Parashewanella spongiae: one gene and its partner. The protein of the gene in region 1 interacts with the protein of each later gene in a pairwise test. Links are inferred from orthologs where the notes say so. Each region holds a gene or a part of one and is shown on either strand. Other genes may lie near its edges.

The links.
Region 2: the proteins of E2I05_RS05180 (region 1) and ndk interact in binary tests that used the Escherichia coli proteins (3 or more experiments, as listed by UniProt). The link is inferred for Parashewanella spongiae from one-to-one orthologs.

The regions. Positions count from the first base shown.
Region 1 is NZ_CP037952.1:1,357,622-1,373,218, forward strand. Bases 6,927-9,805 are described here. They hold E2I05_RS05180 (5-formyltetrahydrofolate cyclo-ligase), read left to right. Parts: upstream 6,927-8,017; coding sequence 8,018-8,593; downstream 8,594-9,805. Other genes in these bases: E2I05_RS05170 (DUF6776 family protein), read left to right, coding at 6,927-7,442; erpA (iron-sulfur cluster insertion protein ErpA), read left to right, coding at 7,506-7,922; E2I05_RS05185 (cytochrome-c peroxidase), read right to left, coding at 8,662-9,805. In the rest of the region: E2I05_RS22435 (group II intron maturase-specific domain-containing protein), read left to right, coding at 1-248; E2I05_RS22440 (transposase), read right to left, coding at 2,791-3,402; E2I05_RS22445 (transposase), read right to left, coding at 3,399-4,175; E2I05_RS05165 (chloride channel protein), read right to left, coding at 4,852-6,576; more of E2I05_RS05170, read left to right, coding at 6,636-6,926; more of E2I05_RS05185, read right to left, coding at 9,806-10,752; E2I05_RS05190 (protein adenylyltransferase SelO), read left to right, coding at 11,001-12,473; ribose-5-phosphate isomerase RpiA, read left to right, coding at 12,684-13,331; E2I05_RS05200 (HDOD domain-containing protein), read right to left, coding at 14,193-14,921. UniProt on the Escherichia coli protein: Involved in the removal of 5-formyltetrahydrofolate.
Region 2 is NZ_CP037952.1:2,312,016-2,327,500, forward strand. What follows is about bases 430-3,196. They hold ndk (nucleoside-diphosphate kinase), read left to right. Parts: upstream 430-1,480; coding sequence 1,481-1,912; downstream 1,913-3,196. Other genes in these bases: E2I05_RS08885 (hypothetical protein), read right to left, coding at 448-903; E2I05_RS08890 (hypothetical protein), read right to left, coding at 900-1,268; E2I05_RS08900 (ankyrin repeat domain-containing protein), read left to right, coding at 2,080-3,114. Also shown: fdx (ISC system 2Fe-2S type ferredoxin), read left to right, coding at 1-106; E2I05_RS08905 (ISAs1 family transposase), read left to right, coding at 3,629-4,753; E2I05_RS22300 (hypothetical protein), read left to right, coding at 4,824-5,213; E2I05_RS08915 (pentatricopeptide repeat-containing protein), read right to left, coding at 5,751-9,299; E2I05_RS08920 (hypothetical protein), read left to right, coding at 10,011-10,493; E2I05_RS08925 (hypothetical protein), read left to right, coding at 10,571-11,350; E2I05_RS08930 (arylesterase), read right to left, coding at 12,387-12,956; E2I05_RS08935 (ABC transporter ATP-binding protein), read left to right, coding at 13,012-13,725; E2I05_RS08940 (ABC transporter permease), read left to right, coding at 13,725-15,485. UniProt on the Escherichia coli protein: Major role in the synthesis of nucleoside triphosphates other than ATP. The ATP gamma phosphate is transferred to the NDP beta phosphate via a ping-pong mechanism, using a phosphorylated active-site intermediate.

The DNA of each region.
Region 1 (15,597 bases):
TTAAAGCGCTCACCAAACGCAACGGTGGTAAGCCATTACAACGGGTGATAAAAGAGTTAAACCCGAAACTAAGAGGTTTTAGCCAATATTTTCGAATAGCGAATGCGAGCAACGAGTTCAAGAAGCTAGCCGCATGGTTAAGGCGACGACTGAGAAGCATACAATTAAGACTGTGGAAAAACCAGGTAGGCTACACCGCAGACTTAAGCAACTTGGTTATAAGCCACCATTTAAGTTCATTCAAATGATGAAGTGGAAGAACGCAAGTAGTCCACTCTCTCATTATGCAATGCCGAATAAATGGTTTGCAGAGATGGGGCTATACAATCTTGAAGAAGTACGAACGGGCTATGTGCTCAGTACAAAGTAATTGAATAAAATTAAGCAGGAGCCGTATACGAGACCCGTACGTACGGTTCTGTGAGAGGGATGGGGCACTAACGCCTCACCCTACTCGATGTGCCCATTCCCTCATCATATTTTAAAATATATTTATAGTTCACGATCTGTGCCTGAATAAGTGTTGATGTTCAGGTTTTACATAATAAGGGAGAAGTCTTTCTCGTATGGAAGGCAATATTGAGGTGACTCCAAATTTTGAACGTCCATGAAAAACAGAATGTATTATAGGTTTTAAAAATGGTGATTGAGGTTTTTCTGTAGAAGCCGTTTGGATTTGTGGAAGGTGCACTGGACTTGTTTTTAGTGACGATATCGTTGAGTTTGAACTTAGTGAAGAAGTACTAAGACTGTCACATTCACGACGTTTCATCTTATATCGAAATTGAGCTAAATAGCTGTCCAAGTCATCAATGCATGGAGAGTGCTCTTGAGAGTGCTTTTTATGGGGTGTTGTCTCCACTCTGGTACTTTTATTCTCCACAGGGTTTGATGGCCTTGGTGGATTCGCATTTAACTTTTTGGTATTTATCTGTGGTAACTTGCTCCTTGAGTTGCAAAATTGACTAAAAGGCTTATTAATAGAATCTTGCTTGAGCCCGAAGCGATGTTTGGCCAATTTTGTAGAAGCAGCTTTCATAAAATGGAAGGAATGTGGATGTTTGAAGGCACGTTTTGTTTCGGATAAGTAGTGAGACGTAGTATTGTGGTGATTTAATAAATATGGCGTCATACAGTTATCCAAAATATGAATTAAAGAGGTTGTTTTTATACAATTTAATTCTACTGTGGTTCTGTCGCAAATTTGTTTGTGAATCAGTCAATGTTGGTTAAGGAAGCTATGCACATTCCTTTTGAAATTTAAGAATAGAATGTTCTGCTAGAGGCCTCTAATACCAATTACAGTGGCTATGTTGGTATCAACTGTTGTTGAGTTTTAAAGAAACTGTTTTCGTTACAGTTTTCTTTTTTCTCCATAAATCGGAACCAGCCAAGATAATGAGTCAGATATTTGGTCGCTACTCCATGAAACTTAGATAACCATAGCTTTAGCTGATTATGATAAGCATTAACATGTTGGATATGAAAGACGTTCTCTAAAACCCTTATTCCTGCTGAGATATTTAGCCTTTTATGTATTAAGTCATTATTTTTGCTAAATGCGATGTAAGCCTTGAACCCATCGGTACACAGCACGCTGTCCTTTTGTACTTTAGACTCAAGTTCTCTTGTTAGAGCATCACTGGTTACATGTTCAAAGGTATTGTCATAAGGGATGTCGCAGTTCAAATAATACCAATTTAAATTTCAACGCTTAATTTGTCATACCTGCGAACGCAGGTATCCAGCGACTTGTGCCCAAATTAACCAAAGACTCTGGACTCCTGCGTTCGCAGGAGTGACGATAAAATTGGTATACATTCTTCCGCCACGTCCCTAAGTATGATGAGCTCTATCTTTAACGGTAACGATTTTTACCCAGTCATCATTTGACCGCCCTGGCTTTTTTGCCTTCATTCCACGTTTTCTTGGTTTACGATTTAGTGTTCGACTTCCTTTTTCTGAATAAGGATGAAAGGTTTCATCTGCTTCAATAATTCCTTCCAAAACAGATGGCTGCATGGTAGTTGGGATTTCTAAGAATCGATGACGCCAGTTAAAAGAAGTTTTCAAATCTAGGTCACAGTGTTTAGCCGCCTCTCTTAAGCTCATACTCTGACTCATGCAGTAAAAGTAATCCAACCAACGCTCTATATGGTGCAATCTCGCAAGAGGAGTTCCTGTAGTCGCCACGAACGTTTTAAGGCAATTTTTACAGCGATACCTTTGGTGTCCATCGGTTTTTCCGTGTCGATTGATTAGGTTGCTGTGACAATGAGGGCATTCAGGATGCTTTATCAGACGTGATTCAAGCTGTTGGGATACTGGATCTAAAGTGGTTTTTTCGTTGAGTGCTGAAGCCAGTTCCAATCGTTGTTTATCGTTCAATCCTTGTAGACTTTTTATCAGCTTACGAAATTGGGCTATGTTCATCCTAAAAACATCAGTTGAACGCTGAGTATACGAGTAACTGTTTGAGCAATACGATGATTTTATTATCATGTTTTTCACCCAATGAGTGAAAAGCTCTACGCTCACAAGCTTGCTAAAATGACTGCTATCTGCGTTGTAACTTTTGCAAGTAGAATAACTACTTGCTGCAAGCTACGCCTTACTATCAGCCATTTTTCTATGCTTGAGAACGCAGTCAACTGATGTTTCTAGGATCATAACTCAAGTTTCGGAGTTCATTTTTAGCTAAAATCATGGGTACTTTCCAGTAGAAATAGCCTCTTGGCGTAATGTAAAAGTATCCATTTGCATGACTTGATTAAAAAACGAGGTCACTTCTTAGTTGATTTTATTCAGTATGATTTCGCTTTCTGTTGTTGATAACGAAGAAATACTAGAAACTGCATCGCTGATCAAAGCCTTAAATAAGCCCCATAATTTACAAGCAAAATCTAAATTTTGTAGACTGTCGCAAAGTAGGTTCCTTGAGTCACAGACTTTGCTGTTTTCATTATTTTGCTTCGCATGCAGAAGCAAGCAAAACCTCAACCCTGTTAGATGAATTGAAGCAATATAAGCACTGTAATGACGACTTTGCTCACTCAAAAAGCCAAGATGTTGTTTGGCTTCCTTGAAGTACACTTCAATTCCCCAACGTAAAGCGTAAATCTCAAGAATTTTTTCATCGCTTAGCGAAGCGTCCGTACTTAAAAATAATGCCCAATCGTGTTTACCTGCTTTTTTCTTATCAGGATTAACACCTCGACAAAAGACGAGTTTAACCTTAATCCAATTCGGCTCAAGCTTTGCCGTTTCTGCTAGATTCAACTCAACGACAATGGACTTTGTTTGATAAGGCAACCCTGCTAGTTTTTGCCATCGGCCTTTTACTTGAGTTTTGAATAGTTCGGCGGCACTGCACTCTGATTTATCCGCTAAGCGGTACTTCATTTTGTTTTTTTCATTCGGAGAATAGCCGTCAAATCATGCTCAAGCGTCATGCTGATAATAGGCTTGGTGGCAAACCAAGAGTCTGCAAGAAAATAATCAGCTTCAATACCTACTCCCAGCGCACGTTTAACCATACCTGCAACCATAGCAGGCTTAGTTTTAGCCACAGATTGCTTGTAACGTTTAGCGACTATTGAGCGCTCATCTTTAAATTTACGGGTTAGAGGTTGTGCTTTGGTTTGACTGATGAAGAGTTCATTATCCAGTGGGACAAATTGACTATCAGAAGCGTAGCCAAAACTCAGTACTTGCTGTCCCATAACACAACGCCCTGTCAAATGGTCGAAGTGACTGGATACGCCGGGCATTTTCTTACCACGACGTTGCTTTACTGAATCATCGACAACAAAAGCTCTGACTTTACTCTTGCCTTCCTGTTTTATGAGTTTTTTAGCGGTGTAAAGTTGCAGTTTTCTCCAATTCAAGTCTTCTCGGTTGAGTAAATCATAAAGCACATCTTTCTTAGCAGAAGAAAAGCTGAGTAGTGACTCTTTAGCAAACATAGATATGGTATCAACCTTCAACCAAACCCAAAGCATTAGTAAGTAAACGACTTCGGTTGCTTCAATACCCGAACGTTTACTGAAGCCACAAGATGTCAACATTGAAACAAAACCAAGCTGTTTCCATGATGTGCTGAACGAATTATCAATTTGAATGCCTGAACGCTGTAAAAAATTGGAAGTAAGTGATGGTAGAGAAAGTGATTTCATGTCAATATTTGTCTGAGAGTTGGTGTGTTTTAGTTTTTGTCTAAGCAACAAGATTACAACACATTAACTCTCATCTTTTCTTTATATATCAGTAAAATACGCTCACTTTATTATTGAATTTGAACACCGAAACTTGAGTTCATAACTAAATTCCAAACGCTACAATTTAAAATCAGTATACGCCTACCAACAGTTTATGAAAACATAGCCATTACAGTAATTAAGTGCTCAACTCAGAGCCATGTATGTGCTCAAAGTGCAATCGAAATTGATGAAGGCATAGTTATTCTACGTCAAGACAATTTTGAGAAGTATTCTTTATAAACCAAAGTGAGCACATACAAGCTCCCGAAGGACAAGGCTAAAGGGTTTCATTACTGTGTTACAAGCACTTGAATTATCCCGATAGTACTTCGAGCTTGTGCCTTGCACTGAAATCCTTTAGCTCTTGCTGAGTGAGAGATTAATTACTGTAATTGGTATAATGCAATAGTCAAAAAAAAGCGACCAATTTAAGGTCGCTGGATTCCTAAAAGGAATTGATGATAAATATTATCAATAAAGGGAGAATGATGATGAACAATCAAAGTTTAAGTAACCTGTTCATATAGTCAGACAGCCTCTTTTAAAATTAGTTCAAAATATTTTTCAATAATTTGAAAAATATTTTGAAGGGTTAAACGTAACCTTTATTGATTTCAGTTTGTAGATTTGACCAACTGATTACACCTATAATATTTGTATGGTTGTTTTGATAGATAGCCACTTCTCCTGCGCGTTTTGGAGATAGAAGTTTGTAGGCGTCATCAATACTGGCAGTGTCTGGTAATAATGGCACAGGTTGAGCTGAAAGCGCTGAATCTTCCCCATCTACCTGCACTTCGAGTTGAAGCATATGTATTTGCTCATCAGGTTTTCTGATCAATACAGGTCTTCCATCCGCGCGTTTTAATACTTCTAACAACAATTCTGAATTTTGATTCATCACAATAAATTGAGTATTCATCATTGAGCGTACGCCTCTTTTTTGTAGGCCTAAATTTAAAGGTGGAACTTTATAGCCGAGTCCCATAATTTCAAGTTGTTTGAAAAATATCGAGCGACAATTAAACACCTGATATGCGATTAAAAATGCAGGAACTGTGACAAACATAGCGGGTAAAATAATACTGGTGTCATTCGTTAACTCAAGTAATGCGACTAAAGCGGCTAGTGGTGCACTCAGGCAAACTCCCATCATGGCTGTCATGCCAATAACAGCATATAAGCCAATATAAGGTGCGCTTTCAGGAAATATTAGGACACTGAGTAATGCTATGATAGCCCCCAGTAATGCGCCTATCCCGTACAATGAACCAATTATTCCCCCCGGAACGCCAAGCCCTATAGCACAAGAGGTGGCGATAGTTTTTGCGAACAACAGGGCAATGAGCAGCCCTAAACCAGAATGCTCACTGATGGCAGCATTTATGGCTAGTTCGCCATTACCAAGGGCTTGAGGAAGGAAAAAACCTATTGTTGTGGTAATTAATCCAGCAAGTAATAATTTATTGAGTAAAGGCCAAGGTTTACTTTTTTCAGTAACGATTAGCAGTGAAAAGTTAAAAAATGCTGAGCAACAACCTAGTGCTAATCCGCCAATCAGTAATATTGGATAGTGATCAAGCGGGATGTGGATAACATTGATGATTTCGAACTCATGTACATTTCCGAAGGCGAGTCGGCTACTGAGCGCCCCACACACTGCGGCCAGTAATATCGGAAAGAAATAATGTATTCGGTATTCTCGAACGATGACTTCAAAGACAAATATTACGGCCGCGAGAGGAGCATTAAACGTTGCTGCGATACCAGCAGCAACGCCGCTGGCACACATGATTCGAATACAGTTATCAGGCAGTTTAAACTTCTCAGCAATGACACTTGCGGTTACAGCTCCAAGGTGAATTGCGGGCCCTTCTCGACCGACTGAAAAATTGCAAGCTAACGCGACTAAAGCTTGAAAAAATTGCCCTGGCGCCGATTGCAGAGGGATTTTTCCATAATGAAGTTTGTAGCGATGCATCACATAGGCAATCCCCATTCTTTGGTATCGCTTGGAGGTTATTTTAGCTATTCCCCAGATAACTAAAGCGCCCAACAAGGGAAGATAGATACGATAATCAGTATAATCTGGACTAAAGCTCATCTGTTTAAGCTCAGTATAATCGTAAGAAGCATTCAAAATGAGTCGGAACATTATAATTACAGCAGAAGCTGCAATCGCAAAAGCTAATGCAAGCAAGCACAGCTGTATACTTGTCTTACCTTCCGATAAGTGATCCTTTAAACCATTTCTTAAATAGTTGTTAATGGCTAAGAAACTGCGAGTATTTGCGACTTTTTTTATAGTAGAATGCACTAAGTTGGCCTGAGTTAATCTAGGATTAAGAATGGTTTTTAGCTAAAAGGTAATAATTAATGCCAAATTATGAGCGCTGGCGCAATCGCCTGCAAGTGATTGAACATAAATATCTTCCATTAAATCGATATTTATTTTTGATCGTTGTTCTGGCTTTCTGTCTAGGAGTCGTAAGTTATTACTATTCTCAAGACTTCCTATCCGAAAAATCACATGAAGCCCATGAAATAGCAAAGCTTAAGAAAAGCTTGAATCATCAAGCGCAAGAATTAGCCACGAGAAACCTTGAAATAAGCATCGAAAAAGAAGCTAATGCGAATATGGAAGTGATGTTTCTTGAGCAAGAACATAAGATAAAAAAACTTGCGCGTGAGTTATCTTTTTATCGCAGTATTATGACACCAGAAAAAACGGCTGAAGGGATCAGTGTTTATGATTTAAAACTTGAGCCATCAATTATTCAAGATAAAAAAGATCTCACTTTAGTATTGATCCAGCAATCAAAGCGGCAACGCTCAGTTAAGGGACATGTTCAACTCACATTGATTGGTGTGAAAGACGGTAAAGAAGTTCGGCAATCTCTTAATGAGCTCTCTCAATCAAAATTTAAATTTAACTTTAGGTTTTTTCAGGAGCTGAATGCGAGGTTATCTCTCCCTAGTGAAGTAGATTGGAAAAAAGTGTTAGTAAAAGTAATTGTGCCAGCAAGTCGTTGGAGCAAAGCTCAGCAAACTGAAAGAGGATTTGAAATGACAGAGCTTGAGGCGAACAAAGCTTCGTTGATACAAGACGCCGTTGATGATTTAATGCAGCAAAAAGCACTTAAAGATGAAACAAAAGTAGAAGCTGGAACTGAAACTCAGTGAATACTTGAACAAACAACTAAGGTATTAGATAATTCCTCACAATAGAGAAATTAAGAGGTTTTGATGTCGGAACAAACTGAAACTGCGGTAGTAGAAGTAGAACAATTTGGAAATGATCAAGAAAATGCAGTTGAAGAACAAACAGATGCAGCATTGCCAATCCAGTTCTCCGACGAAGCAGCGAGCAAAGTAAAAACCTTACTTGAGGAAGAAGAAAATCCAGAGTTAAAGCTTCGAGTTTATGTAACTGGTGGTGGATGTTCTGGTTTCCAGTATGGTTTCACATTCGATGAAAAAGTAAACGAAGGCGACTTTACGATTGAGAAACAAGGCGTATTATTGGTTGTCGATCCAATGAGCTTGCAATATTTAGTCGGTGGTGTCGTTGATTATACTTCTGGGCTTGAAGGCTCTCGGTTTTTTGTGAAAAACCCTAATGCCACGACGACTTGTGGTTGTGGAGCGAGCTTCTCAGTTTAGTAGTTTGCTGAAATAGCAACTGATTTAGCCGGATTTATCCGGCTTTTTAGTACCTGAAAATGGGTATAAAACTGAAATGTACGGAATCTGATTTTATGGATCGAAAAAGCTTGCGACAATCGATAAGAAAGCAGAGAAACGCGCTTACAAGGCAGCAGCAAGAGAGCTTTTCTTTCCAAGGTGCGTCGAGAATACTTGATTGCCTTAAAAACAAACAAGTGAAGACAGTTGCTTTATATTTATCGAACGATGGTGAGCTTGATACCACTCCGCTCATAGAGAAATTGTGGGAAAAATCTATTCGAGTTTGTTTACCTGTTTTGCACCCATTTAATAAAGGCCAGCTATTGTTCCTGCATTATGATGGGAAAAGTAAAATGCGATACAACAAATATGGTATTGCTGAACCTTGTCTTGATATTCGTAATGTTATTCCGGTGACAGAGTTAGATGTGATAATTACACCTTTGGTGGCTTTTGATTGTCATGGTAATCGAATGGGTATGGGAGGTGGGTATTATGATCGCACTCTCGCAAATGTTGACTTAGTAACAACAAAGGTAATTGGTTTTGCCCATGACTGTCAGCAGATATCAAAGGTACCAATAGAATCTTGGGATGTTCCACTTTCAACTATCGTTACACCGAGTACTTTACATCAGTTCGATTAAAAAAACTCACCAATCGCCGAGACGAAAGGTGAGTTTGCGATACTTGTTTTAACCAATTTCAATAAGGGTTAAGGGTTACCTTGCCCTGAAAGCATAAGTAAATTGTAACTGATTGGAGTTGTTATTTCGCTATCATCTTGATGACGTAATTTGATAGTGTGGCTGATACCGTCACCCGGTGTTATCACACCATTTTGTAAAAACAACCTAAAGTAAGGTTCGTCATTTTCAGTCATACCGTTGTGTTGCAATACTACAACGTCATCAGGTAAGTCTTTTAATACAATGATCAAGTGAGTATCAATCATCGAGTCACTAGTGTTGTGAATGATGTGAGTATCTTGCTGCTCCGTATCATTGACTATTGATTGCTTACTGAGTGATACAGTAAGTCTATCAGTGACGTCCAATGGTGGATCAATGCCCAAGTCTCTTCGAGATAATAAATCGTTATTATCTTGTGGAAGCCCACTGGCGACTCGACCATCAACTGCGCCTAATGTTTCCAAATCAGGACGGTGCAAAGAGTAAGTTAAATCTCTTTCGTTAAGCTGAAAAGTATCGGTGGTTGAGTCAGGATCAAAAGTCACAAACGCTGGATCAAATAAGCCATCGTTAATGAATGCGGTTAAGTCATTAATTTCATCTTCAGAAAGCCCTAATCCAGGCTCAGAGCCTTCCCCTCTTGGATGAGTAAAGCGTGTCGATAATGTAGAAGCATTACCAGCAATACTATCCTGAGGTACACCATTATTGAAATATTCAACGACATCTTTTACCGATGTAAACTCTCCGTTATGGAAGAAAGCACCTGAATCTCGAATTTGGCGTAGCGTAACCGTCCTAAACTCAAAAGCATCTTCATCTCTTAGAGTAATTTCTTTACGGCCATCATCACGAAACTCTGGGTCATTACGAACATGTCGATTTAATGCTTGTAGAGGGTGATCACTTAGCCCTAAGTTAATAAAGTTTTCTTCAATAAATTGGCCTGTGCCTACTACATCAGGATCATTATGTTGCTTGTTTAGCATTGGTCCGCTGTGGCAACTAAAACAACCTGCACCACCATTGCCATCAGCTGGATCAGTGAAGAATAGTTTGGCTCCACGTAATTGAGAGTCTGTTAAAGCATTGTTGTCTCCAGCGAGAAATTTATCCCACGGGCTGTTACGAGTGACAACGGTTCTCATGAACGTCGCAGTAGCTCGAAGTATGGTTTTATCATTGATGAGTAAGTTCAGATCATCTTCTTGTTCAGCTCTAGCGGCTTCCTCAGGAAATGCATCAGTGAATAGCTTTTTGTAAACAGGAATCCTTTGCAACTCGGCGGATTGTGCTTCTAGCATTCGGTGAGCATCTAGCAGTAATAAAGCTATGTTTTCTTGAGCAGGGTGGTTAAATGGATTTAACCCTCTGACTGAATTATGATCTTCACCAGCAAAACCACCGAGTAATAGGCGATTATTAAATGCCGCACCCACTACACTTGGCGCATTGCGAGAAACACTGTCAAGTGCATCAAATCGTCCAGATTGTAAAAGCTCACCTGGGTTTGGATCCTTAATTGCAATAGATGGAATTCCAATATCATCCTCATAAACATCTGTGAGAGTTGGCAAATGATCGACCATTAGATCGCCAACAAAGAGCGGCTCTTGGCGTAATCTTGGTAAAATATCCAGTTGCGGCCTTCTTCTTGGAATGAAGTTACCTTCAGCATCGGTATACCCTCGACCTTCACCGCCGACATTGAAATTAAATTGCATACCCGCTTTAGAGCCTGCTTCACCAAAGTGACAGCTGCCACATGAACCCGTTCCCGCAGCTTCAATAACGCCGCCTTTAGCCGCGTCAAGACGTACCGTTCTGACTGGATCATGAAACAACTGCTTACCTAAGTAGCGTTTAGCTTCTGTTGTTTCAAAAGTGGGATCTGGTGTGCCGTCATCAAGAAGAGGTTGTGGCAAGTCAGCGTTTGTTTCTGGAACTTTAAGGTTATCTAACCCTCCCACCTGCTCACTGATCAAGTTTCGAACAACGACAGCTTGAGGTTCCACGACTGGTGTAATGACCTCTGTTTTTTTGTCATTTCCACCACAACTAATTAATGGAAGCGATATTAAAATAGAAATCGCGATACGTGCTTTGGATAACATCCTTGTAACTCCTTTAATACAATATGCAACCATATGATTGTAGGTCATAAAAAATACTATCTACAACAAATCAGTAGAGGCTAGCTTGATTCTCCTTGTTTTAGAGGGAAATAAGATTTATTTGGCTAAATCTGGGTTTTCAACATTTTCATAGTATTATGGTGTTAGGCGTGATTATTAGAAGGCATATAAGTCTCTAGTTGACAGCATTGATTATCGCAAAGGCATAATCAAATAAGGAATCGTTCATGCAATTTGATAACACCTATATTAATCTTGGCGAATCTTTTTTTGAAAGAGCTGAGCCAGTTACTGTGGTTGAACCGAGTTTATTTTTATGGAATGAACTTCTAGCACAACAATTAAATGTTATTGATTCAATACAAGGTAATGCAGAAGAGCTAGCGGTTTTTTTATCCGGTAATCAAATTTTTTCTGGCTCTATACCTATAGCGTTAGCTTATGCAGGGCATCAGTTTGGACATTATAACCCTCAACTTGGCGATGGAAGAGCGCATTTATTGGGAGAGCTGATAGATGTTGATGGACAACGGTGGGATCTACAACTTAAAGGTTCAGGAGTAACTCGTTTTTCCAGAGGTGGTGATGGTCGTTGCGCTATCGGCCCAGCTATTCGTGAGTTTATCATGAGCGAAGCGATGCATGCTTTAGGTGTTCCAACAAGTCGCTGCTTGGCCGTTACTACTACTGGTGAATATGTTTATCGTGAAGAAGCGCATTTAGGCGCTGTGGTAAGCCGTGTAGCATCGAGTCACATTCGAGTTGGGAGCTTTCAATATTTTGCGGCGACTGGCGATATTATTTCACTTAAAAAACTGGCCGATTACACGATAAATCGACATTACCCGAGTATTTTTAGTTCTGACGGCAACCCTTATGTAATGCTACTTGATAAAGTAATCGAAAATCAGATAAGGCTAATTGTACAGTGGATGCGTGTCGGGTTTATTCATGGTGTAATGAATACGGATAATACGGCAGTTTCGGGTGAAACAATAGATTTCGGTCCTTGTGCCATGATGGGGGATTATGATCCTAAAGCGGTATTTAGCTCAATCGATAGACAAGGTCGTTATGCCTTTGGCAATCAACCGCATATCGCACAATGGAATATGGCAAGGTTAGCCGAAAGTTTATTGCAACTTGGTGAGAATGATACGTCAAATAAAGATTGCGATTCTGATATGTTGTCTTCTATGCAATCGTTAATAAATGGTTTCTCTAAACGATTTAAACAAGAATACGTGGAAATGATGTCTGGAAAAGTGGGATTGATTGAACCGCGACTTAAAAATGAAGCTTTCATCGATTCATTTACTCAACAATTAAAAGAAAGACGGCTAGATTATACGGTTTGCTTTCATCTATTAACAAAATCAATTACCTGCAAAGAAGCTGAGCAACAAATGCTTGCAGACTTAGGTGAGCATTATTTTGAGTGGAAAAAAAGAGTGGTTTCACAGCGGTATACGGATGTTGAGATCCAAGCGTTTATGCGAGACTTTAATCCTGTTGTTATTCCAAGAAATCATCATGTAGAAAATGTAATTAAAGAGTGTGAAGCAAGTGGTGATCCCAAAGCAGCGATTCTGTTTTTAAATGCTTTGCGACACCCTTATCATGAAAGCGAGTTGACTCAGCCGTTTCAAACTCCAGCAGAAGATCATGATATGAATTACAAAACCTTCTGCGGGACTTGATGATGAATATGAATATGGAGCAATCAACTCTCTGAGCTTTTGTTAAATACGCGCGCTTTTATATTGATAGCTCCATTGAATATAGAAAGAGCGATGGCACAAGCTCTAAGTACTATAATCTTATCCATTTTGTTAGATTGATAGCACTTTTTTAAATATAAACTAGGTATAATACGGCCATTATTAATCCCTGAAAAAATGAGATTGAACATGACCCAAGATGAAATGAAAAAAGCCGCAGGCTGGGCTGCTTTAAAATATGTAGAAGCGGACACTATTGTTGGTGTTGGTACTGGCTCTACGGTAAACCACTTTATCGATGCACTAGCAACCATGAAAGCAGATATTGACGGTGCGGTCTCAAGCTCAGAGGCTTCAACCGAAAAGCTAAAGTCTTTGGGTATACCTGTTTATGACTTGAATTCAGTGGATAAGCTATCTGTTTATGTCGATGGTGCAGATGAAATTAATGCACAAATGTCGATGATTAAAGGTGGTGGTGCAGCTTTGACTCGTGAAAAAATAATCGCAGCAGTTGCGGATAAGTTTATTTGTATTGTCGATAATACTAAGCAAGTTGATATTCTCGGTGACTTTCCTTTGCCCGTCGAAGTAATCCCTATGGCTCGTTCATATGTCGCTCGCCAATTGGTTAAATTAGGTGGCGACCCAGTTTATCGTGAAGGCGTGATTACTGATAATGGCAATGTGATACTGGATGTCCATAATTTGAAAATTATGGACCCTAAAAAACTTGAACAACAAATCAATGCAATTGTTGGTGTAGTTACAAACGGTCTATTTGCAGAGCGTGGCGCAGATGTATTATTGGTCGGGACTCCAGACGGAGTGAAATAGACCCACCGTTTAAGTTCACTACCTCAAAGTTATACTAATTACAGTAAGTAAATGCTCAACTCAGAGCTATGTATTTGCTCAAATTGAAATCGAAATTGATGACGGCATAGTTGTTACCGACATACAAAGCTGTCGTTATTACACTGCTAAGTACCTGTCGATAAGTTCTTTGATAATTATTGTGTTCAGGTTTAGGGCTATACATGACGCAATGTAGGGCGCATAGCCGTAGCTATGTAACCGAAGTTGCAACACCGTAGAGTGCTGAAAATGGGCACTAGAAAATCTTAAGAAACTTATGGTCAGGTACTTACGTCAAGACAATTTTGAGAAGTATTCTTTATAAACCAAAGTGTGCACATACAAGCTCCCGAAGGGCAAAGCTAAAAGGTTCCATTACTGCGTTACAAGCACTTGAATTATTCCGACAAAAGCACGAAGTGAGTTGAACACCAGCTTTGTATGGCGACCATAGGGAATATAGTACTTCGAACATGCGTCTTGTACTGAAAACCTTTAGCTCTTGCTGAGTGAGAGATTAATTACTGTAATTGGTATTATCTTTTTTAGATAACTATGAGGTAGTGACGGAAATGTTTTACAACTCTGCTTAACACAAACAAATTATACTTATTCCAGTGTGCTATCTATTCACAATGAACAAAGCCTTGTATTTTATTTAGAGTTAAGGGAACGAGCGATTTAGAAAGTACCAATCTTTGTCATACTAGCGAGGGCTGGTATCCAGTGACTTTTATAGAAAAAAGCAAAGGCACTAGACTTCAGACTGCGCTGGAGTGACGAGAACTCATCGGTATACTTTCTTCCGCAATTTTCCTAAGTAGAAAAATTTCAGCGTAGTTAAATTGGGTTTATCAGTATATTTCTATTGTCTAATATATTTCTTAGTATAAGGCCAACGGAATGTTCGTTTTCACTTTGACGTAAATTATGGGCGATTAAAAATTCACTTTCTAGTTCATCGTCTAGTTTAAGGGCTTTGAAAGCATCCAAAGTGAATGTCTGTTGTTGTTCATCGATTAACTTCTTTACAATAGTTAGAGGGATGCTTTGTTGTAATTCTTGCTCTAAATAGGCAAATGCCGTTAAGGCGATAACTTGGCCAAACACACTGAAAAGGGCGAGTGTTTGGAGCTCATCAACATCAAGAGACAATTCGCCTTTCTCGTGCAGCAAGTTTATTGCTTCTTCTGCAATATCTTCAGTTAATTGCCAATAGCCTTTAACTAATCTCTGGTATGGTTGGGGTAATTCATCAAAATGTTCTTTTAAGTAAAACGTAAAGGTATAACGATAAATGTTCACTTGACCAAGTCGAATAAGTGCTTCCTTTAATGTTTTAGGCTTTTTGAGTGATGAACTGCCTGCGTTGGCAGAATTAGTGCGCCAAAGTAAATGTGCGGCAATGGCGGGATCACTCGCGATGATATCGATGACATTTTGAATATCACCATCAGCAATAATGGCTTTTTTTAAAGGGATAAACACCCCACGACGACCAATGACTTGTTCTTCGTTCGCGATGATATTTTTTACTTGAGTAAATACTGTTTGCTCAAGATCAGTCATGTTTGCTGATGCCTATGTTGTATGTTCGAATCATTATGAGAATTTACCCATATCTAGAGTGTTTGAGTCAAGTACTGATAACGACATATATTCAAATAACTTTAGTAAAGGTGCTCAAGATCGTCGTCAAATGTGATCAAAGTTGCTTTTCGACTCAAGCGGGACGAAAAAAGCCCAAATTCAGTGATAGATTCACTGAATTTGGGCTTAGGGATCTAGCTATTTAGAAAGTACCAATCTTTGTCATACCAGCGAAGCTGGTATCCAGTGACTTTTATAGAAAAAAGCAAAGGCACTAGGGGCTGTTTATCTTTCAGGATTAAATTTTGTGCTATTTGAGCGTTTATCTGTTCAAGGCGTAAGCCGTGAAGCTTAGTCATCTAAGTTAACGGGTTACAACACAGAATAGTGAACGCTCAAAAGCATCTAAGACAGCGTAAATTGGTCATTTCTACTGAGTTATCGCTTGCTTATTTGGAATACCAAGCCGCACAAGCTCTGTCTTGTATAAAGCGACCAATTTATCGCTGCAAAAATAATCACGAAAGATAAACAGCCCCTAGACTACCGACATACAAAACTGTCGTTATTACATTGCTACATTGCTACGTTGCACGTTCTTTAATTATCCTGACAAAAGCCCATGCGTTGAACGCCAGCTTTGTATGGCGGTCGT
Region 2 (15,485 bases), 950 kb from region 1 along the record:
ATTAGAGCCTGAAAGTCGTTTAGCTTGCCAAGCTAAAGTTGTTGATGCGGATATGGTAGTTGATATTCCTAAATACACGCTTAATATGGTGAGTGAGTCGCATTAGAAAGTTACTTACACATAAAGAAGAGGCTGTTCATAGCTTCTTCTTTATCGTTATAAAAATCACAATCTGAAGCGCTAATTAGGGCTGTTTATCTTTTAGGATTAAATTTTGTGCTATTTGAGCGTTTATCTGTTCAAGGCGTAAGCAGTGAAGCTTAGTCATCTAAGTAAACGGGTTACAACACAGAACAGTGAACGCTCAAAAGCATCTAAGACAGCGTAAATTGGTCATTTCTACTGCGTTATCGCTTGTTTATTTGGAATACCAAACGGCACAAGCTCTGTCTTGTATAAAACGACCAACTTATCGCTGCAAAAATAATCACGAAAGATAAACAGCCTCTAGTTAGTTTGATAATAATAAAGGGTGTTAGATAATTTCACTACATCATCATACTTGAACCCAAGGCTATTTGTTCCCCCAATTCTAGGCTGCTCATTTACTTTGTGAGAAATTTTGATTCCCCAGTGGTTATTACTTATGCCGCCAAAGATCACATTGGTCAGAGAATTACTTTCTTTAACGATTGCGATTATTGAAAATTGTTTCATCAAGTTTCTTAAATCATTTGTTTGTTTAGTATGGTTAGCATAAGGCTGAGTAGATAAATTGGTAATATTTGTTGCCTTGGCTGAAGGTACAAATCCAGCAACGTCTGATGGTTCAAATTGAATAATTACTGTTGGTGTAAAGAACGCATTATTGATTCTGTATACACTGTCATCAAGTCGTTGAACGATTTTGATATCAGAATTATTATTAAAAAAATGGTCAATTTTTTCAGCTCTATTCATCATCTTTTTGATAGAGGATAATCGTTTTTCTCTACAAGTGTTTTCATGACATAAAACAATTTCTGGTAGTTTTTTAAAATATTGGGCTCTAAATCAGAAATGATAGATCCAGCTGCTCCCAAATTGAAATTAGCAAATTTGTTTTTGTTTTCGTCAGATGAAAACTTGGTGGGTTGTATGTCGAGTATTCCATATGGGGAAGCAAGCATTAATAATAACTGTGGTGGTCCCTTGTCGGGAAAAATGGCTCTTAATTCATGCAGAGTTTTTAAATACTCTTCGTTGGCTTGACCTTGCAAGTATTCAGGAGGTATAGGGGCGGCGAAAGGTATCAATGGGAACAAGAAAAGTAGCAAAAAATATTTCATGGTTACACATAGTTGTTATTAGGGGCTGAATACTTTACTACACCGATTTTTTATTTTATATATCATCCCAATCGTTTAATTCACTGAATTAGTATTTTTAGAACTGAGTCATTAACAATTCATAATAAAACAGTGATCAAAGGTAGGTTTTTAGGAATATTTTTCGTATAATCCGCGCGAATTCTAAATATTGCTAGTAAAGGAAGCTTACAATGGCTATCGAACGTACTTTTTCAATCGTTAAACCTGATGCAGTTGGTAACAACAAAATCGGTGCTATCTACAGCCGCTTCGAAGATGCTGGCCTAAAAATTGTAGCATCAAAAATGTTGCACCTTACTAAAGAGCAAGCTGAAGGTTTTTACGCTGAGCATAGCGAGCGTCCTTTCTTCGGTGCTTTAGTCGGATTTATGACTTCAGGTCCAATCATGGTTCAAGTTCTTGAAGGTGAAAACGCTGTACTTGCACATCGTGATATTTTGGGTGCTACAAACCCAGCTGAAGCAGACGCTGGCACTATTCGTGCTGATTTCGCGACAAGCATTGATGAAAATGCCGCACACGGTTCAGATTCATTAGAATCCGCAGCACGTGAAATCGCTTATTTCTTCAGTACTGAAGAATTATGTGCACGTACTCGTTAATTTGAGTATTTTTTTGAGAAAAAGCTCGCTTACAAGCGAGTTTTTTTGTTTTCATAGCGATTAAAATATATCAAATAGCTAAATAGTTGTCTCACATAAATATTTAACTTCAAATTTCCATTCTATTGCATTATAAATTGTTTCATAACTTGTAGTGTGGACAAACGATGGCAGTTGATAGCACAAGCAGAAGCAGAAGCCAAGACTCTCCTTCATCTTATGTCGATTTAGAGCTTCGAACTCCGGAAAAACCTTCTGGATTACAAAGACTAGAATCTAAAAGTGATGAAGTTGCGGAAGCACCTTGTCAGTCCATTGAATTAGATGAAAATGTTGTTCATCCAGAAAATTTATCCGGTTCGTCTAGTGCAATTAAGTCGAAAATGCTTGCAAAGGAAGGTACTAGTAATGGTATTGATGGAATTAAAGACGCTATAAAAAATCATAAAATTGAAATAATTTCAGATTTACTTGAAAAACTATCTTTGCCTTTAAATCAATTAGCAAAAGCTGTAGACAATATTTTAGCCGATTTTATGTCCACTGATTTTGAATATGAAATTTCTGTTGCTATTGAGTTTTTTATAAAAAGTGAAATACCTTTCAATCATAGTTTATATTTGTACACCGCATGTCACTTAAGCCTTTTTAAGTTAGCAGATTCTTTGCTTATGAGTAATAATATTGACCCAAATTACGAATATGAAGGACGTAAACTCATTCTGGTAGCAAGTGATAATCAACTTTTTAATGTTATTGCTTTCCTATTAGAGAAGCCAAACTTAGATTTAAGTGCAGATGATACGAAACAGCTCATGAAGTTAGCTTATACAAACAAGTGGACAAAGGTATTCGTTTTGCTGGAAAAACAACCAGAATTTGATCTTAATACAGTTGATGCGAGAGGGAATAACTATTTGCAGTATTTGCTTTCGACTTGTGAAATGAAGATGGCTTTAGATGTTGTGAGACAACTGAAAACTGGGCAGAAAAAAATTGATCTCAACTGGCAAAATAATGCAGGAGAGACGAGTTTGATGATGATAATTAAAATAGAAAAAATTGAATTAATTCATGAGTTTATTAATGTTTACGGTATTGATTATACACTGGAAGCTAAAAATGGAGACACAGCACAAAAATTGGCTAGTGCCGCAAGGAATCATTTTATTCATTTTTTAATTTCACAGAAAAGCGTGTAAAGACGAAAGTTATGCTTCATTTTAGCAAGTTTTGTAAGCTCTATACTCGGGATACCAGAAGATGCATCTTCTGGTAACATGGGTATATGCTACTTCATGATATACAGTGCGCCTTCAAGTTAGAGGAGTGACTTGCTACTTCTGATAACTTATATGTTGATGGCTGTAACCCATAAAATCCCCATGTATTATTGTTGTAGAGTAATAAAGAATCATACTGAGTAATAAAGTGTCATACCAAGTATTAAAGTATCATACTGAATTACCTTTGATTCTTCTCTAGTTGACTCACTTCAGCCCCGAAGTCAAAATGAAAAAAGCTGTAATTGAAATTGACTTAGCGAAAGGTGAACACCTTGATTAACGATAATACTCACTTAATCTGGTTTCCACTATATCTCGAGCGCAGCCCAGGGCAAGATCGCGAACGCTTTTTAACCGATTGGGAAATAAAGTTTGACCCAGATCTTACTTTGTGATCATATACTTCTTTTTGCGGAAGTACCCGATGACGATGAATCTTACCTCTTTTAGAAAGCATTTCGAGCTACTCGATGACCAGCGTCAATCAGCGAAAGTTACCTATCCAATGTTTGATATATTTTTTATCACATTATGTGCTGTGATAGCAGGTGCAGAAGGCTGGAAAGAAATTAAAGAGTATGCAGAAGGCCATTTAGATTGGTTTCAAAAGCATGGTTTTTTAAAGTCTGGAGTCCCTGTTGATGACACTATTGCGAGAGTTATTAGCAGAATTAAGCCTGAGCAATTTAACCAGTGCTTTGTCAAATGGATGCAGTCAGTTAATCGTTTATCTAAAGGGGAAATTATAGCGATTGACGGGAAAACACTAAGAGGCTCATACGATAGAGAGGATCGTCTTTCCACCATTCATATGATCAATGCTTTTGCGAGCAAAAATAAGATGGTACTAGGGCAACTAAGTACCGATGTGAAATCAAATGAAATTACAGCAATCCCAGAACTACTGAAGTTATTAGAAATAAAAGGCGCGATAGTTTCTATTGATGCAATGGGTTGCCAAAAAGAAATAGCCAAGACGATTATCAAACAAGGTGCTGACTATTTGCTGGCTGTTAAAGGGAATCAACCGTCACTACATGAAGCGGTGCAAAGCATGTTTGATGATTTTAGAAACGCTAAAGCCGACAATCTAAAAATAGAAAAAAACCGCAGTAGGCTTGAAGCGAGAGCTTGTCAGATCCTAAGTGCCAAAAGACTTGCGAAAGAATTTCCTGAATGGCCGTCATTAAAAACGGTTGGGGTTACGATGAGCTATCGACAGGAAAAAGGGAAAGAACCGAGTTTAGAGTACCGCTACTACATCTGTTCAACAGAATTAACAGAAGATAAGTTCGCAGAAGCTGTCCGTGAGCATTGGGCTGTAGAGAATAGCCTGCACTGGGTGCTAGATCTAACAATGAGAGAAGATGCCTGCCAGATTTATAAGGACAACGGTGCTGAAAACTGGGGAATACTACGTCAAACAGCACTTAATATGCTGAGAAAAGAGAAAACGAAAGTCAGTATGCCAACTAAAAGAAGGCGAGCTTGGATGAACACATCCTTTTTAGAGAAAGTATTAACAGCGGGATTTTCCGACGCGGTTAAAATATGAACACTCATGCGTTTGCCCTGGAGCGCAGCCCCACATGCAGGCGTTAAGCAAAAGAAGGAGTTCTTACCACATGATGGTGAATGATGAAAAGTATAAAGAGCATAAGGTATTCTCTGAACTAGATGAATACATAGATTTCTATCATAGGCTGTCCATGTCAGTGACGTTTTTTGCCACTATGGAGACTACGGCTATAGGTATGGATTCATACGTTTATTCTTCAATTCAGGGAACAGTTGACTCTATGAAGGCTCTTTTGGAGAAAGGTAGAATCAATGACTGCTATAGCTTAGACAGGAAGTATTTTGATTCCGTAATAATAAATACGTACTCAAATTTATATCTTGAAGATCATCGCAGTATTGGGTCTATAGTAGATAAAATAAACAACTGGCTGCATGGCAAGGAAAAGCTGCCAGAGTATAGGGTAATGTCGAAATCGATAGTGATGTCTATCTAGAAAATCGATCTCAATCACTTAATGAGCTATCTGAAGATATAAGATCTATATTCATTCTTCATTTGAGTTATATTCTTACAGTCTGCCCACATTATATGATCTCTAATGATTATCTTGACCATCTAGAATGTGGCATGACTCCACCAGAAGACTCCCAATACTGGGTTGCTCCATTTGTTCAAAGTGTATTTACAAATATATTAGACAATGAAAGACCAGATATAGGTTCAACTATTCTAAAAAACACATTCATGCACTTGGACGCAGGGGTGCAGTAAGATCTATACCCCTGCACTTCATTTTTTACATTCTATAAACAGCTTTTGTCCAAAAACGAGTCAACCAGCTGATATTATTTAATTTGTAGCTCATTTAAATTGGTTTATTTATAGAATCGTTTAAAGTGAGCAACATAGCTTTATAAAATCACTTAATCTGAGCAACTAATTTGATAAAAGCAATTAATGTGAGCAAGCTGGTTTTTATAAAGTCATTTATTGTGAGCAGAAAATGACGGATAAATGCGAGCAACTACAGTTAATGGGCAGACTTGCTCAATACTATCATTCCTGAGTTGAATTCATCCTCGATAAACTCAAGTCCAAATTCATCTTTGAGAAAACTTATCATTCCATTTTTTAACGTATTATTGCCATGGTATCCAGTTATGATCGATGTTATCTTGGGTTCATTGTTTTGTTTGTGGTAACAAAATAATAGTTTTGCGAAAGCTAATGGAACACCTCGAATATGTGTACCATCACCTGAATCTCCTTCGAAGATTTTATCCATATGCAAATCGATACAATGATTCATTAAGCCAACATTTTTTTTATATATTCCTTGTGTTATCCCTTTATCAATCATGCTTGCGAAATTATCTTTTTCAAGCGGCGCAAGTTGAGCATGTATTTGTGAAAGAGTACTCATGTTACACTTGTTTATTATTTCTTCTAAATACCATATTCCAGTGCCTAACTCCTTAGCCTTAATACATACTTTAATAAAGGCATTGTAAATGGCAACATCAGGCTTGATGTCCCATTGTTTCATTAAGCTGGCTGTAGCTGTATCGCCATCGCCATCGCCCAACACTAATGATTTGGCTTCGGCATAACGCCCCGCTTCAGCGCAGGCCGTCAGTAAATTCAGGCAGGTGATTCGATTGGCTATTAATGGCAAATGAGGTGCCATCACAGGCTTATCCCCACACACCAGTTGCCAAGCACTATCAAACAGGCCCGTTTTAGCGCATACCGTGATAAAGGCATTGTAAATGGCAACGTTAGGCTTGATGCCCCATTGTTGCATTAAGCTGGGTGTAGCTGTATCGCTATTGTCATCGGCCAACACCAATGATTTGGCTTCGGCATAACGCCCCGTTTCAGCGCAGGCTGTCAGCAAATTCGTGCAGGTGATTTGATTGGCTTTTAATGGCAAATGAGGAGCCATCACGGGCTTATCACCACACACCAGTTGCCAAGCATTCTCAAACTGGCCTGTTTTAGCGCATACCGTGATAAAAGCATTGTAAATGGCAACATTAGGCTTGATGTCCCATTGTTGCATTAAGCAGGCTGTAGTTGTATCGCCATCACCCAACACCAATGATTTGGCTTCTGCATAACGCTCCATTTCAGCGCAGGCCGTCAGTAAGTTCAGGCAGCTGATTTGATTGGCTTTTAATGGCAAATGAGGAGCCATCACGGGCTTATCACCACACACCAGTTGCCAAGCACTATCAAACTGGCCTGTTTTAGCGCATACAGTGATAAAGGCGCTGTAAATGGCAATATCAGGCTTGATGCCCCATTGTTGCATTAAGCTGGCTGTAGTTGTGTCGCCATCACCCAACACCAATGATTTGGCTTCTGCATAACGCCCCGTTTCAGCGCAGGCCGTCAGCAAATTTATGCAGGTGATTTGATTGGCTTTTAATGACAAATGAGGTGCCATCACTGGCTTATTACCACACATCAGTCGCCAAGCGCTATCAAACTGACCCGTTTTAGCACATACCGTGATAAAGGCATTGTAAATGGCAACATTAGGTTTGATGTCCCATTGCTGCATTAAGCTAGCTGTAACTGTATCGCTCAACACCAATGATTTGGCTTCTGCATAACGCTCCGCTTCAGCGCAGGCCGTCAGTAAATTCATGCAGGTGATTAGATTGGCTTTTAATGACAAATGAGGTGCCATCACTGGCTTATTACCACACATCAGTCGCCAAGCGCTATCAAACTGACCCGTTTTAGCACATACCGTGATAAAGGCATTGTAAATGGCTATATCAGGTTTGATACCCCATTGCTGCATTAAGCTGGCTGTAACTGTATCGCCATCGCCCAACACCAATGATTTGGCTTCTGCATAACGCTCCATTTCAGCGCAGGCCGTCAGCAAATTCATGCAAGTGATTGAATCTGCCTTTAGTGGTAGATGAGGTGCCATCATGAGCTTATCACCACATACCAGTCGCCAAGCACAATCAAACTGGCCCGTTTTAGCACATACCGTGATAAAAGCATTGTAAATAGCAACATTAGGCTTGATGCCCCATTGTTGCATTAAGCTGGCTGTAGCTGTATCGCTATTGTCATCGGCCAACACCAATGATTTGGCTTCGGCATAACGCCCCGTTTCAGCGCAGGCTGTCAGCAAATTCGTGCAGGTGATTTGATTGGCTTTTAATGGCAAATGAGGAGCCATCACGGGCTTATCACCACACACCAGTTGCCAAGCATTCTCAAACTGGCCTGTTTTAGCGCATACCGTGATAAAAGCATTGTAAATGGCTATATCAGGTTTGATACCCCATTGCTGCATTAAGCTGGCTGTAACTGTATCGCCATCGCCCAACACCAATGATTTGGCTTCGGCATAACGCTCCATTTCAGCGCAGGCCGTCAGCAAATTCAAGCATGTGATTGAATCTGCCTTTAGTGGTAGTTGAGGTGCCATCATGGGCTTATTACCACACACCAGTTGCCAAGCACTATCAAACTGGCTCGTTTTAGCACATACCGTGATAAAAGCATTGTAAATAGCAACATTAGGCTTGATGCCCCATTGTTGCATTAAGCTGGCTGTAGTTGTATCGCCATTGTCATCGGCCAACACCAATGATTTGGCTTCGGCATAACGCCCCGTTTCAGCGCAGGCTGTCAGCAAATTCGTGCAGGTGATTTGATTGGCTTTTAATGGCAAATGATGAGCCATCACGGGCTTATCACCACACACCAGTTGCCAAGCATTCTCAAACTGGCCTGTTTTAGCGCATACCGTGATAAAAGCATTGTAAATGGCAACATTAGGCTTGATGCCCCATTGCAGCATTAAGCTGGCTTCAGCTGCATTGCCTAGCACCAATCTTTTACCATCTGAAAAATTTAGATTTAACTTAATTAATTTCAGTAATAGGATGCATGTTTTCGATTCATAGGACGATTTAAATCGTGTTATGTCATTAAAAACGCCGTCGAAATTAGATGAACTGCTGTCAGAAAACTCAGCCGCTTTGTGTAACAATTTATGAATTAACCTTATGTCCCATGATGTTTCCATGACCTGTTTGTCGTTATTTAGGCTGTAAATGATTTCAATAAGCTGAGAAAGTTTAGTGCAACCACCAATTAATGCATTTAACTCAATACCCAGTTGATTTTTGCTTCTCTGTTTAAGTTTCCAAGAATGAATAAGCCCACTGGTTTGAGTAAAAAAAGAATTAGGGGAGGAAGATGGTTGCTGTATTTGCTTGGGATACTGAATGCTCGATTTTGGAGTAATGGATCGGGGCTCAGTTGCAAAGCGTCGGCAAGCATTACTTGGCTTCTTACAATAATGAGCATCTTGTGTACAAGAGTTAAAGCGAGTTGACGATGATTTATTGTTGAAAAAATCATACAGCTTTTGTCTATTGGTTTTGCTTAATCTTTGATAACACTGTTGTAAGTTTTCATCACCATCAAACTTTGAAACCTCAAAGTTAAGATATAATACGGCTTCGCTTGGGTATTCTTGGAGACTTGTAAGCATGAATCTATATATTGATTGTTGCTCAGCAGGTGTGCGCACTGTCGCCATCACATTACTCAATAAGTGAGTGAATTAACAAGCTAAGAAATAACGCACTGAAATGATAAATACAAAAATATTCAGCTTTAAGGCATTCTATAAATGTATAACAGAAAATTATCTACTGAACAGAGGAGCCGTTTCATAATTCATAGTTGCCCTTCAGACTCAAAAATAATGAAATTGGGCGTAAATTGGTTTTGTCCCTCCTTTGCCAACTTGGTCGGCTGGCGCATTTTTGCCCCAAACCTTGCTAGTAACGAACATTCACCGCAATACTATTTCTAATGTTTACTTGTTAAGTAAATAGTACTCTTTCGAGAGACTCTTTTGTGACAAAACAGACCTAATAATTAACATTTAATAGTCCGAGCTATAAATTTGCATCTAGTGTTGTTGTGGTGAAAATTATCGTTTGATAGCTGACATAAATTCTTCACCTTTCGTCAAGATAATATGTTCTTTTGTAGCATTAGTGGTGGCTTTACTCTGATTGGATATTTAAGGTATTATTTTTTAAACTTTTTAAACTTTTTAAACTTTTTAAACTTTTTAAACTTTTTAAACTTTTTAAACTTTTTAAACTTTTTAAACATTTAGTTATGCGCAATTATAGCTTGAATATCAAGCCGTCTTAATGGGTCGGTGCATGATTAAACCGTTAAGGCTTTCGAGAATATTGTGGATTATTTGATACCCAAAAAACTACCGTACGACTTTTTGAAATCAATAGATATTATATTTATTGAGCGAATAAAAGTTGATGCTCTAAGTGCAAGTGCAAGTGCAAGTGTAAAACTAGAATGTTATAACAACGTAATCGAATACCTTAAAACTAACAACGGAGAAGTACAGTTCGGTTGGACTTTCTCTCAACTCGGTAACATAGTTTTAAAGCTAATAGCTCATGTCGTAGTCAAGTTACCTGATGGTACTTTCAAATGCGTAACTCCATCAGAACACAATGTTAATGAAATATACTTTTCACCAGATTGTACTGTAGTTTCATTACTAAATAATGGAAGGCTACCAGCAAAATTTTATTCTCTGGTCGATGATGAGGTAATAGCCAAATTTGTAAAGCTTGAATCATTGCAGGACAAGGTGCGACTTGAAGGTAATTTGATTGCTATTAAATACATAATGAATGAAAAACATTTATTATCTAAGCAGTTAATTAATTCGTTTAATACTTATATTTAAAGTGTAAAAACCCCTAATAAAGCTTTTCAACATGGATAACACTGATTTGCTTTTAAGCACTAGAGAAATTTAAGAATATGAGCAAGAAAAATAAAATATTACCAAGAAAAGAATGGCTTGAATTTGTTACTGAAACTGATTGTAATGGCGAACTCAACATTAATTATTCAATAGATGGTTCTGGCGATATAAATAGTATTAATAATTTAAAAGATAGCTTTTTAACTCACTTTAGAAGCTATCAAGGCGAGAATAAAGAGAAAAAATTATCGGTTATAAGTTCAGGAGAAAAACCTTCACTTAGTCAAGAAAGGTTTAGCTTCGAAAATTTTGATAAAATTTACTTTATTGATACAAATGACTCTACATTTAGAGGCCAGAAAAGTTGCTCGACAGCAGTTTACGAGTTGCTCTACTTCAAAGATGCGTTAGCTACGCTTGGAGGGAAGCTATGTTTTAAATTTTTAGTTGGATTCTACCAATTTGATGTTCTAGAGGTGGCTAAAGGAGAAAGAATTGGTTGGCATTTATTTATTGAGAATTCAAGAATACTTCTAGATGCAATTGAAAGTAAAAAAGATATCCTTTTAGTTACAGATCATGAGCTTGGATTACATGAGAAAATAAATAATCGAGAAATACCTTACTATTTGGATTTTTTCTTACCTAAAAATGTAACACTTGGGTATGCTAAAGCAGATAAAGCGGGGTCGGTTCTAGAGTCTGGAATGAAAGTAGCTGACAAAATGTCGAATAAAATAAAAGAAGATTTTCACAAGTATTCGAGTAAGCGACTTAAAATCCAAACATTGAAATATGATAATAATTTCAAGGGTTATATAGAAGTGCCCAACTAAACGCACAGCAAGTGAATAATAAACCTATGATTTAAACGGGCGTAAGCCAAAACCTGTTTACCATAATTATCGTTGTGCGCATTTCAGTTGCAAGCCCTAAGTTGAATTTTTAGGGCTAGTCGAGACTCACAGCGATTTGATGTTCATAATTTGATTTTAGAGATACTTTTTCTAATGCAATCTATTGATTATGAACTGAAACCGAAACTCACTTTTGTCCAAAAGCGTGTTTCGTTCGGTATGATACTTTATTACTTCATTTCCCTTGTAAAAATGCCTTTAAGAGCGAATCAGTATGAAACTTTAGACTTTAGATAGCTAAAGTTTCAACGTACCAATCAAGGCTACAGAGCGATTGAGGATGAAACTTTATTACCCGACTACAATTATGAACCTAAATAAATCGGTTGAATGCACTATTTAACTTTAATATATTGAAGTTAAATACAAAATTAAACAACCCGAATTCACCCATCAGGTGAGTGCTGAACATTCATATACTTGCAAAATCACCGCTAGCTACGTTATAAATTTTGCAAGTCGAAACGAAGTAACGACAGTTTTGTATGTCGGTAAGGAACTGTCCCAAAATAACTTCCCTGTTTTGCTGTCGTTTATTTTTGAGCTTATACAAGGCGAAGAAAGTGTGGTGTAGTTACTCTACATAAGCTTTCGACAACACAGTAGAAGCCAAAAATAAACACAGCCCAAAGGGTTACGCTTAAAATTGCCACTCTCTGCGTTACTCATCTTTCATTTAGAATAACTAAACTTCATTCTTCGCGCCTTGATACTGGCAATTTTAAGCAGTAACAAATCGGGAAGTTATTTAGGGACAGTTCCTAACCACTACTTGCTGCTATTCATGCCTTGCTATCAGTAATTTTTTCTGCGTATATGAACGCTCCCAGCCGATCTATTTAGGATGAAGGCTAAAAATTGCAGTTATAGTTAAACTTTTTATATGCAAGAGGTGGATATACTTGGTATTTTTGTAGTTTAAGAAATCAATTGTGTATCGCATAATTGTCACGAATTATTGCAAAACGGCTTTTTCAATCCAAGGTTTGACAAAATCAGTGATCTTTTGCTGAGCAGCTGCATTTGGGTGAATCCCGTCACGTTGCATCAATTCCTTATGTGGAGCAATATCCATCATAAAAAATGGCATCAGGGTTATATCTTCTTTATCTTCGAGTTGGTGATATACCTGATTAAAGCTTTTACTGTAACGTGGGCCGTAATTGGGTGGGACAACAACTTCACTGAGTAACACCTTGGCTCCTGATTCTAAGCTTAATTTGATTAATTTTGTAAGATTTGATTTCAATTTTGTAGGTGAAAAACCACGTAGTCCATCATTTCCACCCAATTCGATAAAGACAACGTCAGGATCGTTAGACTCAAGGAGCTTGGGCAGTCTGCGTAATCCGCCCGCCGTAGTTTCACCGCTAACAGAGGCATTTATTATGGTATGTTGTGTCAATTCTGGTTTGAGTTTTGCCACCCAACCTTCATTTTCAGGCATTCCATAACTTGCGCTTAGGCTATCACCTAGGATTAAAATGGTGTCAGCGAATGTTGGTGCTGCTGTTAAGCATAAAATACTTACAGCTATTACTTTCTGTTTTACTGAACGATGACATATAAAGGATCGAATTTTGAGCGAAAATAATGCAAATAATCTAGCCATAAAAGTGGTTAACCTCGAAAAATCAGTAAAAACTCAAGAAGGTGAGCTTACTATCCTTAAAGGCATAGATCTAGAAGTCAAGCAAGGGGACAGTGTTGCGATTGTAGGACCATCGGGATCTGGGAAGTCGAGCTTGCTTGGTTTATTAGCAGCGTTAGATTCTCCAACGAAGGGAGAAGTGTATCTTGATGGTCAAGGACTATCCGATTTGAATGAAGAGCAGAAAGCGGCCATCAGGAAACAAAAAGTAAGTTTTATTTTTCAATCATTTATGCTGGTAGATACGTTAACAGCACTAGAGAATGTCATGTTGCCAGCCGAACTGGCTGGAATTCCAAATGCTAGAAGCAAAGCGCTTTCAATGCTTGAAAAAGTTGGCTTATCTCATAGGTTAAACCACTTACCCAAACAACTATCTGGTGGTGAACAACAACGGGTTGCTATTGCTCGTGCGTTTATATCTAAGCCTAAAGTATTATTCGCTGATGAACCAACTGGGAATCTTGATCAAGAAAACGGTGACAAGATTGAACAAATGTTGTTTGAATTGAATAAACAAAGTCAAACGACCTTAGTTGTAGTGACTCATGACTTAGCTTTAGCTGAGCAGTGTCGACGTCAGCTAAAGATGGAAGATGGGCACTTATCTGAAATTACACCAGCTGCGGAAAGGATAGCTTAATGGAATTAAAAATTGCATGGCGCTTATTTAGGCGTGAATTATTGCAAGGTCAGTTAGTCCTCATTTTGCTTGCAATTACACTCGCCGTCTTATCGGTTAGCGGTTTAGCCCGCGTAAGTGAGCGACTTCAGGCTGCCATATCTGGGGAAGCCAGTAAGTTTATCGCTGCTGATCGTATTATTGATTCTCCAATTAAGCTGGATGCTTCTGTTTTGCAGCAAGCAAGTACCTTAGGTTTAAAGCATATTGAAAACATGGAGTTTAATTCTATGGTATATGCGGATGATAAATTTCAGCTTGTCACAATTAAAGCGGTAGAAGACGGTTATCCGCTTAAAGGTACAATTGAACTCTCATCTGAGACATCAGACAAGTTACCGAAAGCCGATCAAGTCTGGTTTGAGACGAGATTAGCTGGGTTATTGGGGTATCCAGATCAAATTGAAATTGGCCGTAAAAGTTTCAAAATGAGTCAGCAAATCTCACGCTTACCAGATGCAGGTTTTAATCCATTTGCATCAGCACCTGTAGTGTTGATGCGTATAGATGATGTGGCTAAAACTGGAATTGTTCAGCCGGGTAGCCGAGTAACTTACCTGTATCAGTTCACGGGAACTTCAGTTCAGCTAGAAGCGTTTGAAGAATTTGTAAAACCATTATTGAACAATAGTCAACGGTGGCGTGATGTAGAGTCAGGTGACTCACCGCTTGCAGGCGCTATAAAACGGGCCGAAAAGTTTTTATTGCTTGCCAGCTTATTAGGTATCGCTTTAGCCTGTACATCGATAGGTATTGCTGCACAACGATACTGTCAACGCCATTATGATGCAGTAGCTATGCTAAAAACATTCGGGGCGAGTGCCAAGCAAATACGTTTTATTTTTGCTTTTCATCTGTTGTTGATTTGCTCACTAGGTATCGTATTAGGTTTAGCTGGTGGATTGCTGCTTGATCTCAGTTTGACAGAGTTTTTACCTCCCGAAATAGCGGCTTATTCACCTGCTGCTACTCGCCCACTTCTATTAGGAGTTAGCACAGGTCTACTGAGTGCTTTTATGTTCTCAGCATATCCTCTTCTACGTCTGCTCAGTATTCCACCTTTACGAGTTTTACAAAGGCAATTACAAACAGTATCCGTTGGGCAATGGTTAAATGTCCTATTAAGCATGACCGCTTTAGGTGGATTAGGATATTTGTATTCTCAAAATTTAGTTTTAACAGTTATTGTTATTGCCACAATCATTGTTTTAGCTTTGTTATTGTTGCTTGTGGGCTACTTAATGGTGCGCATGGGACAGGGAGCGGGCTTAAAGATCAGCAATCCTATGCAACTTGCACTCGCAGGTCTTAGACGACGAGCAAAGCAAAATGCAGTACAATTGGTGGGTTTTAGCAGTGCATTAGTTTTATTACTCACTATTTTCGCTCTGAGGCAAGATCTACTCGAAGAATGGCAACAACAATTACCAGAAAAAGCACCTAATTATTTTTTAGTGAATATTGCGCCAGAAGATACTAAGCCATTAGCTGACTTTTTTGAAAAACATGATTTGAGAGCCACAGACATTTACCCTGTAATCCGAGGTCGTATGACCAAGATCGGTGGACAAAGTGTTGTCACTCAATCTCAACTTGATAAAGGTGAGAAAGGGCGGTTAGGCGTTTCAAGGGAATTGAATTTAACATGGCGAGACACGATACCTCCAAATAATGAGATATTATCAGGGGAGTTTACGCAATCGGAGAGCGAAGTTTCACTC